DNA from 2 places in the Acetobacteroides hydrogenigenes genome. Region 2 is predicted to be linked to the other one. Evidence: riboswitches for the same ligand, from Rfam matches in the RefSeq annotation. Region 2 holds a riboswitch; the other holds the start of a gene.
What was found. A riboswitch is a leader RNA that binds a small molecule or an ion and turns the genes downstream of it on or off. The one in region 2 is predicted to bind cobalamin.
Positions count from the first base shown of each region.

Region 1: it holds a riboswitch for cobalamin, as region 2 does, so the genes downstream of both, CLV25_RS10490 (TonB-dependent receptor plug domain-containing protein) here and CLV25_RS12940 (TonB-dependent receptor plug domain-containing protein) in region 2, are expected to answer to the same signal.

Region 1 covers NZ_SLWB01000010.1:1,738-10,410, reverse strand. The annotation lists gene gap (type I glyceraldehyde-3-phosphate dehydrogenase) at 1-973, opposite strand, end outside; gene CLV25_RS10515 (glycosyltransferase family 2 protein) at 1,608-2,564, opposite strand; gene CLV25_RS10510 (DUF4199 domain-containing protein) at 2,595-3,131, opposite strand; RNA gene ffs (signal recognition particle sRNA small type) at 3,233-3,332, shown strand; gene CLV25_RS10500 (adenosylcobinamide-GDP ribazoletransferase) at 3,445-4,194, opposite strand; gene CLV25_RS10495 (S4 domain-containing protein) at 4,274-4,714, opposite strand; cobalamin riboswitch at 5,092-5,284, shown strand; gene CLV25_RS10490 (TonB-dependent receptor plug domain-containing protein) at 5,399-7,276, shown strand; gene CLV25_RS10485 (DUF5074 domain-containing protein) at 7,330-8,391, shown strand.
Region 2 covers NZ_SLWB01000014.1:96,471-105,143, reverse strand. The annotation lists gene cobT (nicotinate-nucleotide--dimethylbenzimidazole phosphoribosyltransferase) at 1-396, opposite strand, end outside; gene CLV25_RS12950 (cob(I)yrinic acid a,c-diamide adenosyltransferase) at 777-1,346, opposite strand; gene CLV25_RS12945 (bifunctional adenosylcobinamide kinase/adenosylcobinamide-phosphate guanylyltransferase) at 1,646-2,158, opposite strand; gene CLV25_RS12940 (TonB-dependent receptor plug domain-containing protein) at 2,325-4,550, opposite strand; cobalamin riboswitch at 4,600-4,775, opposite strand; gene CLV25_RS12935 (ABC transporter ATP-binding protein) at 4,776-5,780, opposite strand; gene CLV25_RS12930 (iron ABC transporter permease) at 5,791-6,831, opposite strand; gene CLV25_RS12925 (ABC transporter substrate-binding protein) at 6,831-7,961, opposite strand; gene CLV25_RS12920 (AAA family ATPase) at 8,261-8,673, opposite strand, start outside.

The sequences.
Region 1 (8,673 bases), on a different contig from region 2:
CAAGAACCTTGTTTGAATAACCCCACTCGTTATCGTACCAAGATACTAGCTTAACAAAGTTAGGGTTAAGCATGATACCAGCCTCAGCATCGAAGATAGAGGTGCGTGGATCAGAAATAAAGTCGGTAGATACAACAGCATCTTCAGTGTATCCTAGAATACCCTTCAACTCGTTCTCAGAAGCAGCCTTAACAGCAGCCTTGATTTCGTCGTAGGTTGCAGCCTTCTCGATACGGCAAGTTAGGTCAACAACAGATACGTCAAGAGTTGGAACGCGGAAAGACATACCAGTAAGCTTACCCTTAAGTTCAGGGATAACTTTAGTAGCAGCCTTTGCAGCACCAGTTGATGATGGGATAATATTGCCATTAGCAGCACGACCACCTCTCCAATCCTTAGCAGATGGAGCATCTACAGTCTTTTGAGTGTTGGTAGTAGCGTGAACTGTAGTCATAAGACCCTCAATAATACCAAACTTATCGTTGATAACCTTAGCAAGAGGAGCTAAGCAGTTAGTAGTACAAGATGCGTTTGATACGAATTGCTCACCCTTGTAGGTTGTGTGGTTAACACCCATAACGAACATTGGGGTATCGTCCTTTGATGGAGCAGACATTACAACACGCTTTGCACCACCTTCGATGTGAGCTTGGCAAGCGTCCTTGGTAAGGAACAAACCTGTAGACTCAATAACATACTCTGCACCTACAGCACCCCAGTTAATATCGGCTGGGTTCTTGCAAGCTGTTACACGGATAGCGTTACCATTAACGATAAGCTGTCCATCTTTTACTTCTACAGTGCCATCAAAACGACCGTGAACAGAGTCGTACTTTAGCATGTAGGCCATGTATTCAACATCGATAAGGTCGTTGATTGCAACAACTTCCATATCATTACGCTTTTGTGCAGCACGGAATGCTAAGCGTCCGATTCTTCCGAATCCGTTGATACCAACTTTGATTTTAGCCATAGCTTAAATGTTATAATGAAATAAATTGCTGTTTATCGATTCACAAAGATAGCAAATTAGAGGATACATCAACCCCCAACAAACAGCCCAACAATTGTAATAGTATAAAATATTACTAATTTACATTGTTGATCTTAAAAATCTTAGATGATTCAAACGACAGCCAGCCAACTAAAACGCCCTCCCTTAAGGGCTTGTAAGAATTCCCCTGAAAAGTTACACTAGAAAGGTCAAAGAAATACTACCTCCGATTTGGTGCTTGTGGGTATGCAGGACAAGGCTTTGAAGAACTTGCACATGACGACACAACTCCAGATAAAACAACCAATGCTAGCAGAACAACTAGTAACTTCTTCATTATTATCATGTTTTTAGTACAAAAAAACTCGTTAACTAATACTGCGAATCTAGTATTTATCTGGCGATCTTTAAAATTATCCCCAAACAATTTTAAAGATAAAATTTTTTTTTCAGAAATGGGGGGAAGTATAGGAATTTAGATGACCGCTAAAAAAAGGGAAGTGATACTAATCTTTTAAGAAAGCTTCAAAACAGCATCCTCTTTCCAGGTAGAAAAGAGACGCTGTCAACAAAAAAGGAGCCCTTGCTAAGGGCTCCTTTTTTACATTTTATCTTACAATCTTTTGTCTATTTGGTAGCTATTACGCTCACTAGAACTTCTTGAAACCAATTCTCCAAGAAAACCTGTAAGAAAGAGCTGCACTCCTATAATAACCAATGTTAGCGAAATGTAGAATAGAGGCTGGTCCGTAACTTCTCTTACCTTCATATGGTTGGCTAGATGGTATATCTTTTCGCCAATCATAAATCCGGATAAGATACCTCCCACTAAAAAGGTTATTATGCCAAGTGTTCCAAAAAAGTGCATTGGCTTTTTACCGAATTTAGACACAAACACAACTGAGAGCAGATCCAAGAACCCATGAATAAAACGCTCCCAACCAAACTTTGTGACGCCATACTTTCGAGCCTGATGCTCTACCACTTTCTCTCCAATTCGCTTAAAGCCAGCCTGCTTTGCAAGAACGGGAATATAGCGGTGCATCTCTCCATAGACTTCAATGCTCTTAATAACTCTACGTCGATACGCCTTAAGCCCACAGTTAAAATCGTTGAGCTTAATGCCGCTAACCAAACGAGCTGTGGCGTTAAAGAACTTGCTAGGAAGCCTCTTCCCGATGGGATCGTAGCGCTTTTGCTTCCAACCCGACACAAGGTCGTACTTTTCTTCAACTATCATTCGGTAAAGCTCAGGGATCTCGTTAGGGCTATCCTGCAAATCGGCATCCATGGTAATCACCACATCGCCTTGAGCCGCATCGAATCCTGAATATAGCGCAGCCGATTTCCCATAGTTGCGAAGAAAACTAATTCCTCTAACAAAGGAATACTTTGAGGCCAACTCTTCAACAACACTCCAAGAGTCATCGGTACTTCCATCGTCGACCATAATTACCTCGAAAGAGAAGCCGTTGGCTTTCATAACCCTATCAATCCACTCTGCCAATTCGGGGAGCGACTCCTCCTCGTTGTACAACGGAACTACTACCGAAATATCTAACTTACTCATTAGTCAAATTTTACCCTTAAAACTCTGTTCCTAAAAAACAGGTGCACTTTTCTTTACAAATAAAGGTGCAAATAGGATAATTAGCAAGTTAAAAATCAAAATAGACTTAAGCTGTGAAACCAAGAAGGCTCCGACTTCCTTAGCCTTCATTATTTCATCAATGGCCTCGTCAACCTGCGCTTGAGGAACATTCTGAGCTTCCATAAAGTTTTGCATTCTTACCGCCATGTTATCAATGTACGATGGATCTATAACATACTGGTAAAAGGCGCTGAAAACGGAGGAGATTATGCTTGCCACTAACCCCACTACCAGGGTGTACACCAGCGCATCGGCATACTTCATCCTGTTATCGAGCTTTTCTTTACGATACTTGATCGAAAGAACCACTACCAAAATGTAAGTCAAAATAAAAGAAAGAATACCCAATACCCCCATCATTATAAATGAAGGATTCATTACAAAGATCAGGACAGCAATGACAATTGGAACTAATGACACGTAAACACCATTCATTGATGCCGATTTAAGCATCTCTGATGTCGATACCTTTACTTCTTCTTCCATAAGTTTGCGTTTAATGGTTAATGATTGTCAAAGATAGCAGTTTTGGCGAATGCCTGCATATTTTATTTGGCTTCTTCGGATTTTGTTGTACTTTTGTGCCCGGGTAAGTCTTACACGACCAGCTCCTGCTGAATCCCCCCAGGACCGGAAGGTAGCAAGGGTAAGCGGTTGTAGCGGTGCGATGTAAGTAGCTTACCCTTTTTTGCGTTTATACCCAAACGCAACGATACGCGAGCATTAAACTATTCAATAAAAAGGCCTCGAAGAAGCATTCTTCGAGGCCTTTTAGCATTAATGCTTTTACGAGACCTATCTATACATTAGGAATTGCTGAAACACCTAAGTAAAATGCGATCAGGCAAAACTGCTGAGTTGCCAAACACTCCTCAAAGTTAACTCCGCCCCTAAATCGTTTAAAGAAAATCTCCATAATAATACGAACGGCAACCAGAGGTATAATCGCAAACCAAATTTTCAACTTAAGCGTTAGCAAAAATGGAAGAGTTCCTGTAGCCAGAACAATAAGCCAGCCATCTATACCCAACTTACTAAAAGCCGGGGCGGCATCGTATCCTTCCTTTGGCCGTAGGTACCTATTGGTATCTATTAATGTAATGGTTGCCAAGCGCGATAAGCTTTCGCCCGAAAGGATAATCCAAGGAACCAAAGCGGGGCTTAGCTCTTGCAGTATTGCAAACTGAAGTATCAGCGCTAGCGCAACACCAAGAATACCTTGTATGCCAATTTGCTTATCGGTCCTATTTTTAACGTAGAAGCGTTGCCCATGCCTACCTCCTAGGTTATCGAAGAAATAGGCTAAGCCTCCTTCCTGCAAACCTCCTGTCAAAAAAACAGAAAAGGTTAACGCAATGGCAACCGTAACGGGTTGGGTAAATAGGAAATCGACCAAGTAGAATACCAGCGCAACAAGCCCACCAACAATCCATCCTACAATAGCATAAAATGGAGCGGTTCTCCCGTATTCCACATGGGAGATTGACATCCATCGTGCAATAGGAATTCGGGTGAACAGAGATATCGTTGCAGCAATTCTTCGAAACATTATTAATGCAGACTTTGGGCTTAGCGGTGATATTTCACACAAACTTATGAAATGAAAAGCGAAGAGTACAGGTTGTTGGCTACTTTTTGCGGCTAGAGAACCATTTTTTTGCAGCACCTACCTTCTTTTCGGGCTTTGTTGATGCTCTTTCTTTTGAATCAGCCTTTTTAACGAGACCTGTTTTACCCGACTGCTTACCTCCCTTAGGCGCTCGCTCATATTCCTTTTCTGCCGGAACTGGTTTGGACTTTTTTTCCTCTGTCCCTAGGTTTCGACCTATACGTTTAGAGCGAAATTCGGGCTGTTTCTTTTCTGCCACAACCTTTTCAACAAATCGAAGCGGCTCTCCGTCAATTCGAATAAAGTCTGTTTTAAAAGCTTTATCGCCCACTTCTGCGGTATGTCCATTAACGGTAACGCGTTCTTGCGCAATATACTCGTCGGCCTCTCGACGCGAACAAAACCCAGCGTCGCTAATTAGCTTATTAAGGCGAACGGCATCCTTTTTACGTTGTTGCATAAAATTTGATGTTGAAAGATGCAGTAGTTATACATCCAGCCACGAAGTTAGCTATTTCTGCCAACATACTCCAAACGCCTTACATCTAGCGTTAATCGATTGTCGTAGGATTGTTACAGAAGGATACAATAGCATGGCTAGCTCATGCCTAAGCTTAGAAACAAAAGGTGCAGAGATAGTGGATAATCCATTCACTCCGCACCTGTTTCTGAATAAGGCATTTTGCAAAAATATTCTTTTACCGATTGTAGCAAACATTATTGCAAAAAAAAATTAACATGATACGGTTAGCATTTAGCAAAAGCCGAAAAGTGGGGCACTTTTAGGAAATCTGAAAAGAAAAAAGCTAATTCGCCTTTGAGTACATAAATTAAGCCTATCTTTGCGCCAGTTTTGGTTTCCGCCATATGCGGGGCGAAAAGGGAATCGGGTGAAAATCCCGAGCAGTTACCGCTGCTGTAAGTTCTACCAAAACCTTTTATCACCATCCAAATGCCACTGTCCGGTTGGGACGGGAAGGCCGATAAAAGGGGAACAAGCCAGAAGACCTGCCAGAACGTGAACATTTATAGCTTTCGGATAAAGGGCTTGGTGTAATTCTTTTACATTGCTTACAGCATCACATCTTTTTATTCGCAGGTTTTAAATGGTTGAATCGCTAACGATTTTGATCATTTGTAAAACATGTTACTTAACGTTCTTCTTTTTAGCGCGCTTTCCATTCCAGGGAATCTTCCTGAGGAAAGGCCCATTGCGGATACCATACACCTTAAAGAGGTAGTGGTAAGCAGCAAACTTAAGCGCTACACGTCGGGGCTATCGCTAAAAATAGTTTCGCCAACCGAACTTCGGCAGAACAGCAGCATGCTACTCTCCGAACTGCTTACCAGCCAAGCTGCGGTTACGGTAAACAGCTACAGTCCGGGAGGGACCTCGAACGTGTCGATGCGCGGATTAAACTCTTCGCATACGGCCGTGCTCTGGAACGGCATCAACCTGCAGAGCACCATGAACGCCGGGGTTAACTTCGGAAGCATCCCTACCTTCTTTGTAGATCAAGTGGTGGTACAGCAGGGCGGAAACGGCGCGCTGTTTGGCAGCGGTGCCATTGGCGGAGTTATTCACCTGGACAACACCCTGAATCTTGGCGAAGGGCATAGCGGCGAGGTGATGCAGTCGGTAGGTAGCTACGGCCTTTCGTACACCGGAGCCAAGCACACCTACAGCGGCTCTAAAATGGCGCTATCCACCCGACTATTCTACACCGAAGCCGAGAACGACTACAAAGTTAACAGCAGCGACAACCGCGATAGGCAGATAAACGCCCGCTACTCCAAGGGCGGAATCATGGAAACCGGAACATTTGCGCTTACTGGCAACGACAAGCTGGTGGTATCGGTTTGGGGACAGGACGGATACAACCAGTACCCCCCGATGGTGAGCAACACCATGAGCAGCGAATACGACTACAACCGTTTTCTTAGAGCAGCAGCGCAATGGCAAGCTACGCGCCATCGGGTTCGCTTCAACGTAAAGTCGGCACTCTTTAACGACTGGCAGAAATACCGCAATCCGGGCATAGAACGATCGAATCACCATACCACACAGGGACAGCTGGAGGGCGAAGCCATTGTGACCCTTAGCGCGGGCAGCACGCTGGAGGGCGGTATAAACGCATCGTACGAGAGAGCCTCCTCTACCAACTATCCTGACGCCAAAGAGCGATACCGACCTGCCGGTGTGCTTGGATATCGCTTCCGCACCAGCAATGGTGGGTTCGAGGCATTTGCAAGCATTCGGCAGGAGCTTATAAATGGCGATGCATCGCCTATGACTTGGTCGGTAGGTTTACAAAAAAGGCTACTACCTGGGCTACAGCTAAGGGGGAACGTATCGCGAAACTACCGAGTGCCTTCGTTTAACGATCTGTACTGGACGGGATGGGGAAATCCGGATCTGAAACCGGAAGACGGCTACGGCGAAGAGCTGGGGCTGGACTACCTGTACATGAAGAAAGGGTTCTTGCTTTCGGTAAAGACGGCTGCATTCAACAACAACGTCGACAACTGGATTCTGTGGATGCCAAGCGGGTCGATCTGGACTCCTCAAAACGTGAAGTCGGTATGGTCGAGAGGTGCCGAGGCCAACATTACGGCCAAGCAGCAGCTGAATCGTACCACGCTGGGGGTGGATCTCTCGGGGCTGTTTACGCGATCGACCGATCAGACCTCGGGATCGGCTGTAAAAGGACAGCAGCTTCCGTACAAGCCGAAATACAAAGGAAGCGCCGCTATTTACCTTCAAACAAAGTGGTATAGCATCCGGTACGCACATTCGTATACGGGTAGGCGCTACTACATCAGCAACACCGACTGGCTGAATCCGTACAGCATAGGCTCGGTTGTGGTTGAAGCACAGATGCACTTTAGCTGGGGCGGTATGCGACCATTCGCACGGATAGATAACATCTGGAACAGGGACTACCAAATGGTAAAAGGCTACGCGCTACCGCTAAGAACCTTCCAAGCCGGAGTATCCGTAAGCTTTGGAAAGCAGAGGTAGCCTCAGCATATACCGACAATAGAAGTAATCAACAATAAACCAACAATAGAAACATGAAAAAGCTACTTTACGCGGCCCTTCTGCTAGGTGCTGCAATACAGTTTACAGCTTGCGATGATGATGATTCGCCTGCAAAACCTAAGCAACGCTACGACCTTACCCAAGGAATGGTGATCGTCAACGAGGGAAGCTTCGGAAAGAATGAGGCATCGATTTCGCTCTACTACACCAACGGCGATAGCCTTGCCAACGACGTTTACTATAAGGTGAACAAGGAGGAGTTGGGTGACGTACTCCAAAGTATTGCGGTGGCAGATACTTCAGCCTATTTAGTTCTCAACGGATCGAACAAGATAGTTGCCGTAAGCAAGTACTCCTGCAAGAAATACGCTATGATTCCAGTAGAAGGTCCTCGCTATATGGTTGTAAATGGAAAAACAGGCTATGTAAGCGCTTGGAAAAATGATGAGATAGCTATAGTTAATCTTAAAGAGAATAAGGTTACGGGGTCTATTAAAGTAGGATCTGATCCAGAAGGAATGGTTATTTATAATAATAAGCTTTATGTAGCCAATAGCGCTGGAAGCGGTGGTAAAAATAACACCATATCGGTTATCAATCTTAGCAACAACACCATTGAAAGAACCATTAATGTAGCAGATTCTCCTAAAGCATTTGTGGTAGATAAGACAGGAGTAGTATGGGTTGTATGCGCAGGCTATACCGATTGGACAAATTCAGCAAATAGCACTAAAGGTGCTATTTGCAAGATTAATCCATCTAATTATGAAGTTACTAAAATTAACATAGAAGGCTTTAATCCTGATAGACTTCAGATAAGCAGCACCAAGGATAAGCTTTACTATATAGGAAGCTATGGAGCACCCGGTATCTTCCAAATGGACATTGCGGCAGCTGCGGCTCCAACAAAGCCATTCATTAGTGGCGATTTTTATGGATTAGCCATCAATCCTTCTAATGGTGAAATAATGGCTATGACTGCTCCTTATACCTCTCTTACCCACAAGATGATTCGTTACAATAGTACCAATGGCGAGAAAATAAAAGAGTACAATGTTGGTATTTATCCTAACGGCGGATACTTCTTCAACTAGTTTTTTCATACATCAGCAAAAGAGCCGCACGAGGAATCGTGCGGCTTTTTTATGAAACCATGCTGCTGCTACGAGACTGTTCATGCAACTGTGTCTGCAAAATGATAACGTTAACTTTGCAGACACAGTTGCATGAACAGTCTCAATATAGAAGGTACAATTCCATAAATATACCCCATCTGTCACCATTTTTACCCCATGTGACAATGCTTTTATTACATCTGTCACCATTTTTATCGCGTGTGACAGCACTTTTACTACAGATGACGGAGCTTTTATTGC
Region 2 (8,673 bases):
ATTGCGGGTTCCGAAGGCAATCTTCTTATGAACCAATTCTGGATGCCCCTCAAAGTCGTGGTCTACGCCCGAATCGATAACCTTTAGCCCAATATTATGCTGACGGGCAAAGACGCTAACGCCCGCGCCGCCACCGATGAAGTTGTACACCATCTGGCGGGTTACCTCCTTAACCGTTGCGCTTACGCCTTCGTCGGCAATGCCGTGATCGCCTGCAAACACGAGGTTGTAGGGCTTGCTAAGGGTTGGGGTAAGGGTTTGTTGGATGACGCCAATGCGTAGCGCAGTCTCCTCGAGCAGCCCAAGCGATCCCTTTGGCTTGGTGAGGTCGTCGATCTTATCCTGCAGCTGGGCTGCAATGGCCCTATCGGGTCGTTTGATGGAAAATGTCTTCATTGTCTTCTCTATTTTAGTGTCACGATGTGCGTATCACGTATTACGAGCGGTCGGTTACAAGGTTTACCCCGTCGGTTACACCTTTTTTGTGCCCGGTTGCAAAGGTTTACCCGTCAGTTACCAAGTTTTGGGCGTCGGTTACAAGGTTTTACCCGCCGGTTACAGGTTTTTTGCCATTGGTTACCATGTTTTACCCGTCGGTTACGGTAACTGGGCACTAAATACTTGTAACCGATTCTGAAAATATGGTAACCGACCATCCCAAATATCTTCTTTCACTTCGCCCATTTTCACCTAGCCCTTACAGGCTAGGCTTTACGATTACACCCTTTCAGGGCTTGTATTTCTTCCTTTAACTTCATCTACCTTCTGAAATAACTTCATCTACCTTCTCTTCTAAACCTAAACGGCCTCACCTTCTCCTCGGGCAGGTTGGCCTTAAAGCCATCATAGCGGGCAAGGGTGAAGAACAGATCGGACAGGCGATTGATGTAGGCGGCTATCCAAGGCTCTACGCCTCCCTCCTCTACTACAGGACAGAGTTCACGTTCGGCCCTTCGGATGGTGGCGCGTACAATATGACATAAGGCGCTCACCTCGGTCTGCCCGGGAAGGATGAACTCCGTGCTTTCTCCCATTTCCTGGGTCATCTCTTCCATCCACTTCTCGCAAAAGGGGGCGCCATCTTCCACCTTTGGAGCATTCGATGGCCTTGGCGACTCGGGTACGGTAGCTATATGCGACATGGTGTGCATCAGCCCCATTTGTACGGTGTACAGCCGCTCCTGCCAGGGATGCTCGTCGCCCAGCTTTGTGCGCAAAAGGCCAATGAACGAGTTGGCCTCGTCGATGGCGCCGTTGGCCTCTATGCGGCAGTGATTCTTCGGAACGCGAATGCCGCCTGCCAGCGATGTGCGGCCCTTATCGCCGCCACGGGTGTAAATTGCCATTGCTTACTTTTATTTTAGTATCACGGGAGAATGTCTCCAATAATCACTACATGCTAAATCAGCGCGATTACCCTCCTTTACAAGGAGGGGTCGGCGTAGCCGGGGGTGGTTGTCGATTTTGGATACAAAACCACCCCGCCCTACGGGCACCCCTCCTTAAGAAGGAGGGGAATCGCGCCGAGTAAACGTTGTTATAAACAAGAAATGTTTGCTATCAAAAGCCTTCCTTCTGTATACCCCTGACAGGGTTTCAAACCCTGTCAGGGGTATTATATTCACTTCTCACTACTCCCTTCTCACTATTTCACCTTTACCGGAATTCCCGACACCATCAGCACCACCTCATCGGCCGTTGATGCGATGTGCTGGTTTAGCCAGCCCTGCAGGTCGGTAAACCTTCGTTGGATGGCATTCTCGGCATGACCGCCCATCCCAATCTCGTTGGAGATAAAAATGAAGGTGGCAGGTTGCTCTACGAGCTGCGCAAGCTCCGCCTTAAGTTCCTCCAGCGACTTCTCGATATCCGAATCGTTATCGAAAAAGAAGTTGGTAGCCCAAAGAGTCACGCAATCTACCACCACCACACGGTTAGCGAGGTCGTGGCGGCTGAGGAGTTTCTCCTCTTCGATGTTGGTCCACATCGGACCACGATCTGCCTGATGGCGTTCCACACGAAGACGAAAATCATCGTCCCAGATGCGCGAGGTGGCCAAGTAAACGGGATTTTCAGCCAACTCGAGAGCCAATCGCTGAGCGTAGCTGCTCTTTCCTGAGCGCTGTCCACCGGTAATGAGAATAATTTTAGATGCCATCCAGTAAGTATTAAAAGTTAGCAACTCATATATGGTATCACGACGCACGTATCAAGTATCACGAGGCTTACGCCAATTATATTTGACATCCAATACCCGTATATTCTGTCGTCTTTCGTGATACATGTGTCGTGTGTCGTGATTCCATCGGTGTAGAATTGTTTCATTAGAAGTTTATAGTAGCCTTCATCGAGAACATTCTTCCAGGAAGGTTATACCCACGCTTCTCGTAGTAGTTCTCGTCGGTTACGTTGCTTACATAGCCCATCAGACTTATCTTTTTGGTTACATCGTAACCTAAATATAGATCCAAGGTCATCATTTGAGGGTAACGCACCTCTACGTACTGATCGTAGAAGCTCCAGTTACGGTCGTAGCGGTAGCCAACGTAGCGTCCCTTGAAGCCTGCTGATAGCTTGTTGCTCTTGTAATCGGTTCCATAGACGATATTATTGTCGGCTACATTAAGCATGCGGTGACTCATCTTACCTAAGCCGTACTCATCGAGCTCCTCGTTAGCGTTTAGGATGGAGGTGAACTTGATGTACGAGGTTAAATCGAATCGATTTGCTGCAAGATAGCCAAAGTTATAGGCAACGCTAGCCTCAAGACCATCAATTGTACCGGTGCTGGCATTCTGGAAAGTGTTCAGTCCCTTGATCTCGCTTCCATCGGCATAGATGAACTTGCCATCTTTGGTGGTGTACTTCACCTCAAGGTTGTTCAGGTTATCGGCGGTTACATCCACAAATACCTGTACGCCGTTATTCTTCGACTCTGTTCTAAAGTAGCCAAGCTCAGTGCTCCAGCCATTCTTATTGTATGATACTCCAAGATCAAACGATTTCGATTCAAGGTTCTTCAAATTCTTATTTCCTACGGTGATGGCTACCGTCTTATTTTTGGTGTCGAACACCTCTGAGTAGCCGGCCAGCTGGTAAACATCGGCATAGGAGAAGCCGCTCCCGGCATTGGCCTTGATGGATAGCCCCGGTAGTACCTTGTAGGTTATGCCTAAGCTAGGGCTAAAGATGGCGTTATTCTCCTTATTGGCAGGATTGGTCATTTTCTCGGTTTGCTTTAGGTCGTACTTGTTGAAGTCGTAACGACCTCCAAGGCTGGCCAACAGCTTGCCCTTAAAGAATTCGAGATTACCCTGAACGTAAAGACCAAAATTTCTTAGTGCGAAGTCCTGATTGTATGGCTTGATTCGCTCCCCAAGGTTGTTGTAGCGCTCGCTTAGCGATTGCGAGTGGGCATAATCAACGCCAATGGTAATATGATGCTGATTAATGCGAACAACGCTTTGCGCCTGCACTCCGCTCCACTCCAGTTCCCTCGATATCGATAGGTAAGGAGTAACAAACGCCTTCTTCTCATAAATCACCTCATCATCCGAAACATCCCTGCCATAGTATCCTTTTACCATTGCGGTTACGTTACGACCAATTGATCCGGTTAGCGAGATATCGCCGGAAGTATAGTTCAAATCCTTGCGGGTAGGAGTTGTTCCATACGCTATGTCGCCGGGCGACTCCACATCGTTGGCAATAGAGCGGTTTACGTAGGCATTCAGCTTCCAATCGCGACAGATATCGTAGCCCAAGCGTAGATCCATGTTGGTTTTGGTGTACTTAGTAAACGGACGGGTGTCTCCATCGCCACGCTTATCGGGATCGGTAGTCTCTGCTCCAGTCTTCTTGTAGAAGTTGGTAACCTCGCCGCCGCCGAGCCATCCTCTAAAGATGTTCCCCTTGCCCATCTTGTAATCTTTGGGGTTATTCGAGATGGAGAATCCGGCATCAAAATCGAGCTTAGGTGCGATAGAACCACCCACCGACACCGACGAGTTTACCTTATCGCACGATCCGTAGCTGAAGGATGCTGTTCCACCAATAGCCCCCTTGCTATTTTTGGTGATGATGTTTACAACGCCACCCATTGCCGTTGGACCGTAAAGCGCCGATGCAGGACCTTTGAGCACTTCAATCCTTTCGACGTTCGATAGATCTATCATGCTTAAGTTGGCACTTCCTGCAGGGCGACCGTTTATTAGTATTAGCGTTTTGGAGTTCAACTTCCCATTTTCGGGGCGAAAGCCACGGATGCTCACCCCCGAAAGAATGCCGGGATACTGCACCACATCGAGCCCCGCATTTTCCTTAAGAATAGAGGTCAAATCTTTTTGTGGAGCCCTTTCGATAAGAGCTAAATGAATCATCTCGATACGTTGAGAGACGTTCTCCTTCTTTACTGCCATCCGCTGTCCAACAACTACCACCTCATCTACCTTGAGGTTCATCTTTATGCTGTCAGATTCGTAGGCACTTGCAGCACCTGCTGTTCGAATTAATCCGGCAACAAGCAATGCCGCAACTAAAACCTTTTTCATTTAATGGTTATAATAAATTAAACAATAGCCCTACTCCCACGAGGGCATCATCGTTTGCACCAACAAGGCAGGTTTCCTGGCTTCCGTCGCATCGCTGTGCCTTCCCACCATTAGGCAGTGACCACTTATCAGGATGTTGCTGACGGTTACAGTAGCGGGTCTGCTCAGGATTTGCACCTGATTCCCTTTTAAAGGCGTCCCTTTCACCTTGCGGTAAGGAGTATATCAATTTTTCAGCTCTACTAGTAGCTCGTTTATTGTTTCAAATTCCATTTCTTTACAGCCAACCGAGACCAACTTGTACGGTTTCGTGGCATCTCTAACCACCCGAAGATGGTTTTCTGCTTTTACATTCTTATTTGCAACGGCAATCCCATTACGATGCAACGCCTTTTCGATCCAGAAGTGGCTTCCTGCATCGGCATCAAGAGATATTAGTTTCTCGTGCTTCTCATTTAAACGGAAGCGTCCGATGCTTCGGTCGAAGATGATGCTGTCGCGCTCGAAGTAGGAGTTGAATGCACCCGATAGCACCAAGTCCTCGGGAGCGCCACATGCTACTTCACGCTCCTTACCCATTAGCCAAATCTTATCGGAAAGATCGAGCGCTAAATCCAAGTCGTGCGTCGAAAGAAGTATCGCCTTATCCATTTTATCGGTGAGCTTGCGCAGCAGCATGGTTATCTCGATACGGCTGGGAAGATCAAGGAAAGCCGTTGGCTCATCCAGAATGATTATTGGCGTTTGCTGTGCAAGCGCCTTTGCAATCATCACCTTTTGTCGCTCGCCATCGCTCAGCGAGCTGATGCGACGGTGGGTTAGCTCGCCGATACCTACGCTATGAACAACCTCTTCGATAACCTTATGGTCTTCCGAGGTTAGTCGCCCAAAGAAGCCCAGATAGGGATGACGGCCAAGGGCTATCACTTCGTAGACGAACAGATCGCCCACCACCACCTGATCGGTAAGCACCACGCTTACCAGCTTAGCCCGCTCGCGCTGCGAAAAACTGTCGATAGATCTTCCATCAAGCAATATATCGCCCGATAACTTGGGTTGAAAGCCAGCCAACGTCCTTAGGAGCGTTGATTTGCCAACCCCATTTACACCTAGCAGCGATGTCAGCTCGCCTTTGGCTAAGCTAAGGTTCATCTTTTGGTGCACCACCTTTTGTTCGCCACGTAGCTGGTAGCCAATATTAAGATCGGTTGTCTTTAGCAGGTTTCTCATGGCAATCTTTTTAGTTTAAACCTTGACTTTTGCTCCTGTTAAGGATTACGTAAAGCATAACAGGTCCTCCTAGCATCGGCGTTATAGCGTTTAGTGGCAGAATAGATCCTGAGCCCGGCAGCGTGGTTAGCAGATTACACAGAAGAGCCAATAGCGCTCCTAAAATCAGCGTAAACGGCAGCAGCGAACGATGATCTACCGATCCGAGCAGCATCCGAGCAATGTGGGGAACCGCAAGTCCTAGGAAAGCAACTGGTCCGCAGAATGCGGTGGTTACCGCAATCAGCAATCCGGCACTAAGAAGAATCAGCAAGCGAGTTTTTTGCAGTGCAACTCCCAAATTTTCGGCGTACCGTTGTCCCAGCAGCAGCGCATTCAGCGATTTGATGAGTAAAAGCGCGATAAGCAGTCCAACACTCACCGCAGTAACGAAGAATGGTATCTGCTTTAGCGATATACTGGAGAAATCGCCCATACCCCACATCACAAAGGCATGCACATTTTCGTGCGAGGCGTAAAAATTTAGTATCGATATGGCCGATGAGGCGATATATCCAATCATGATGCCCGCTATGAGCAGCACCAAGTTGCTTTTTATGTAATTCGACAGCACCAATACCAAACCAAGAATGGCAGATGCGCCAACAAAAGCAGAAACTACCACCAAAAGGTGTCCGCCAATGCCCAGCGATCCGTACTGCCCCATGGTTCCACCCAAAAAAAGCATAACGATAGCCACACCAAGGTTAGCACCTGCGCTAATACCCAACAGTGATGGTCCGGCAAGCGGGTTCTGAAACATAGTTTGCAGCATCAGCCCGCTAACAGCGAGCGCAGCTCCGGCAAACAGCGCTGTTATTGCCTGTGGTAGGCGCGTAACCAGCACAATGTTGGTCCACGATGTGCGTTCTCCATCGCCACCAAGAAGGATTCGGGTTACAGCATCAATTGGTATATGGATTGAGCCGTAGGCAAGGTTTGCCAAAAAGAGAACGGCAATTAGAACCGCGCATACCGCTACAATCGTTGTATTTACAGCAGGTCTTCTCATTACTTCATCAGCTGAAAGTATACCTGCTTATGATTGGGAAGCAGCTCCGGATGAAGAATCTTTACCAAGTCGGCAAGAATCACATCTGGCTCCATCACGCCCTTTTCGTAGTACGAAATTCGGTTGGTATTGCAGTGGATAACCTTACGGGTCTTGTACGCCTTGAACATCTTGTATCCATCGTACTCTTTTCCAAGATCGTCGTAGGTCATATCCTGAGGTTTGTTGTACTTTACCAGCCAGTAGTCGGCATTTTCTGCTTTCTGATAAACGGCTTCGAAGGAGAGCGGAATTACCCCGCTTTGCTTCACATCGTCCCATAAATAGCTGGCACCTGCATCCCTAAAAAAGCTGGACATGTAGCTATTGCCGCTAGGCATATTCCACACCTGACCAAATTTCTTATCGGCAAATATGGAGGGCTTAACCTTTGCCCCCTTTGCGATTTCGCGAACCTTACCGTATCTATCGCAGAGGGCAGAATAGATCGAATCGGCCTGCTTCTCCTTTCCGTAAAAAAGAGCAAAGAACTTAATCCACTCGGCGCGTGCCAGCGGACTGTTCTCCATATACGAGGCCACCTCAACAATCGGAATACCGGCCTTATCCATCTTCCCGTATCCCATATCCTTGAATGGTGAAACCAGAACAATATCGGGGTTGGAGTCGATAAGCCCCTCGACGTTTACTGCCGAAGCCTCGCCAAGCAGCTTAATTTTGCCGCTAGCAATTCCTTGCTTTACCATTTGATTCTCGATGTAACGCTCTTCGGCAACGCTTGTGATGGTCGATACCTGGCCGAGGAGTTCGAGCGAGCCGACAAAAACCGAGTAGAGGCACGATATTTTTGAAACAGGAACACGAACCACATCGCCTTCGGGCAGATTGTCGGGAATGGAAGCTTCTCTACTTACCAGAATATAGCGGTGCAGCAGCACCGAATCCTTCCAAGGATTCACCACTTCTACTACCTTGTAGCCGTCGAATTCGGTTATGGTAAAGCCTTTTGCATCCTGCAATTCAACTTTCTTTCCATCCTTCATTCCAGCTCTTTTGCTGCCACCCTTGTTGCAGGAAACTCCAATGAGGCTTACAGCCAAAAGAATGAATGCGATTAGATTTCTATTCATTGTATGATCTTTTTTATTTGTTTCTCAACTTACCCCCGCCTAGGGGCCTTCGTTTTGAAGAATTACCTCCTCTACTGGCCGTGGGAGCCAAAATGCAGCTTCGCTTTCCTTCCCACTGGCCGTGGGAGCCAAAATGCAGCTTCGCTTTCCTTCCCACTGGCCGTGGGAGCCAAAATGCAGCTTCACTTTCCTTCCCACTGACCGTGGGTGCTAAAATGCAGCTTCACTTTCCTTCCTACTGGCTGTGGGAGCATAAAAGCAGCAACATTTCGCTTTGCTCCACTTCCGGTTTTCTTTTTCTATATGCAGCACATTTCCTCCTGTACACTGAACTCGCGCATGGTGCTAATTACAAATGCCACCCGCTGCTCCACCGAAACCTTTGGCAGCATCACTACCCGATAGCCCAATTCGGTATATGCTTCCAGCAGCAGGTTGTGTAGTCTTTGGCACTCCTCGAAGGATTGAGGTCGCTCGCTATCGTTCACAAATATCTCCTGCCATGGAGGAGCCACCAAAACCTGCTTGGCGTAGCGTTTACCATCGCTAAATAGGTATTCAGGAACAGGTTTACCACCATTGCGCAGGTAGGCAATGATGTCTGGAATGCCCCTGTCGTAAAAGCAGAGCCCCTTCACCTCCTTTTCGAGTAGTAGGGCTTTCATACGACGGTGACACTCGGCGGCAAAAGCCTCCAGGTTGCTCCATGGCA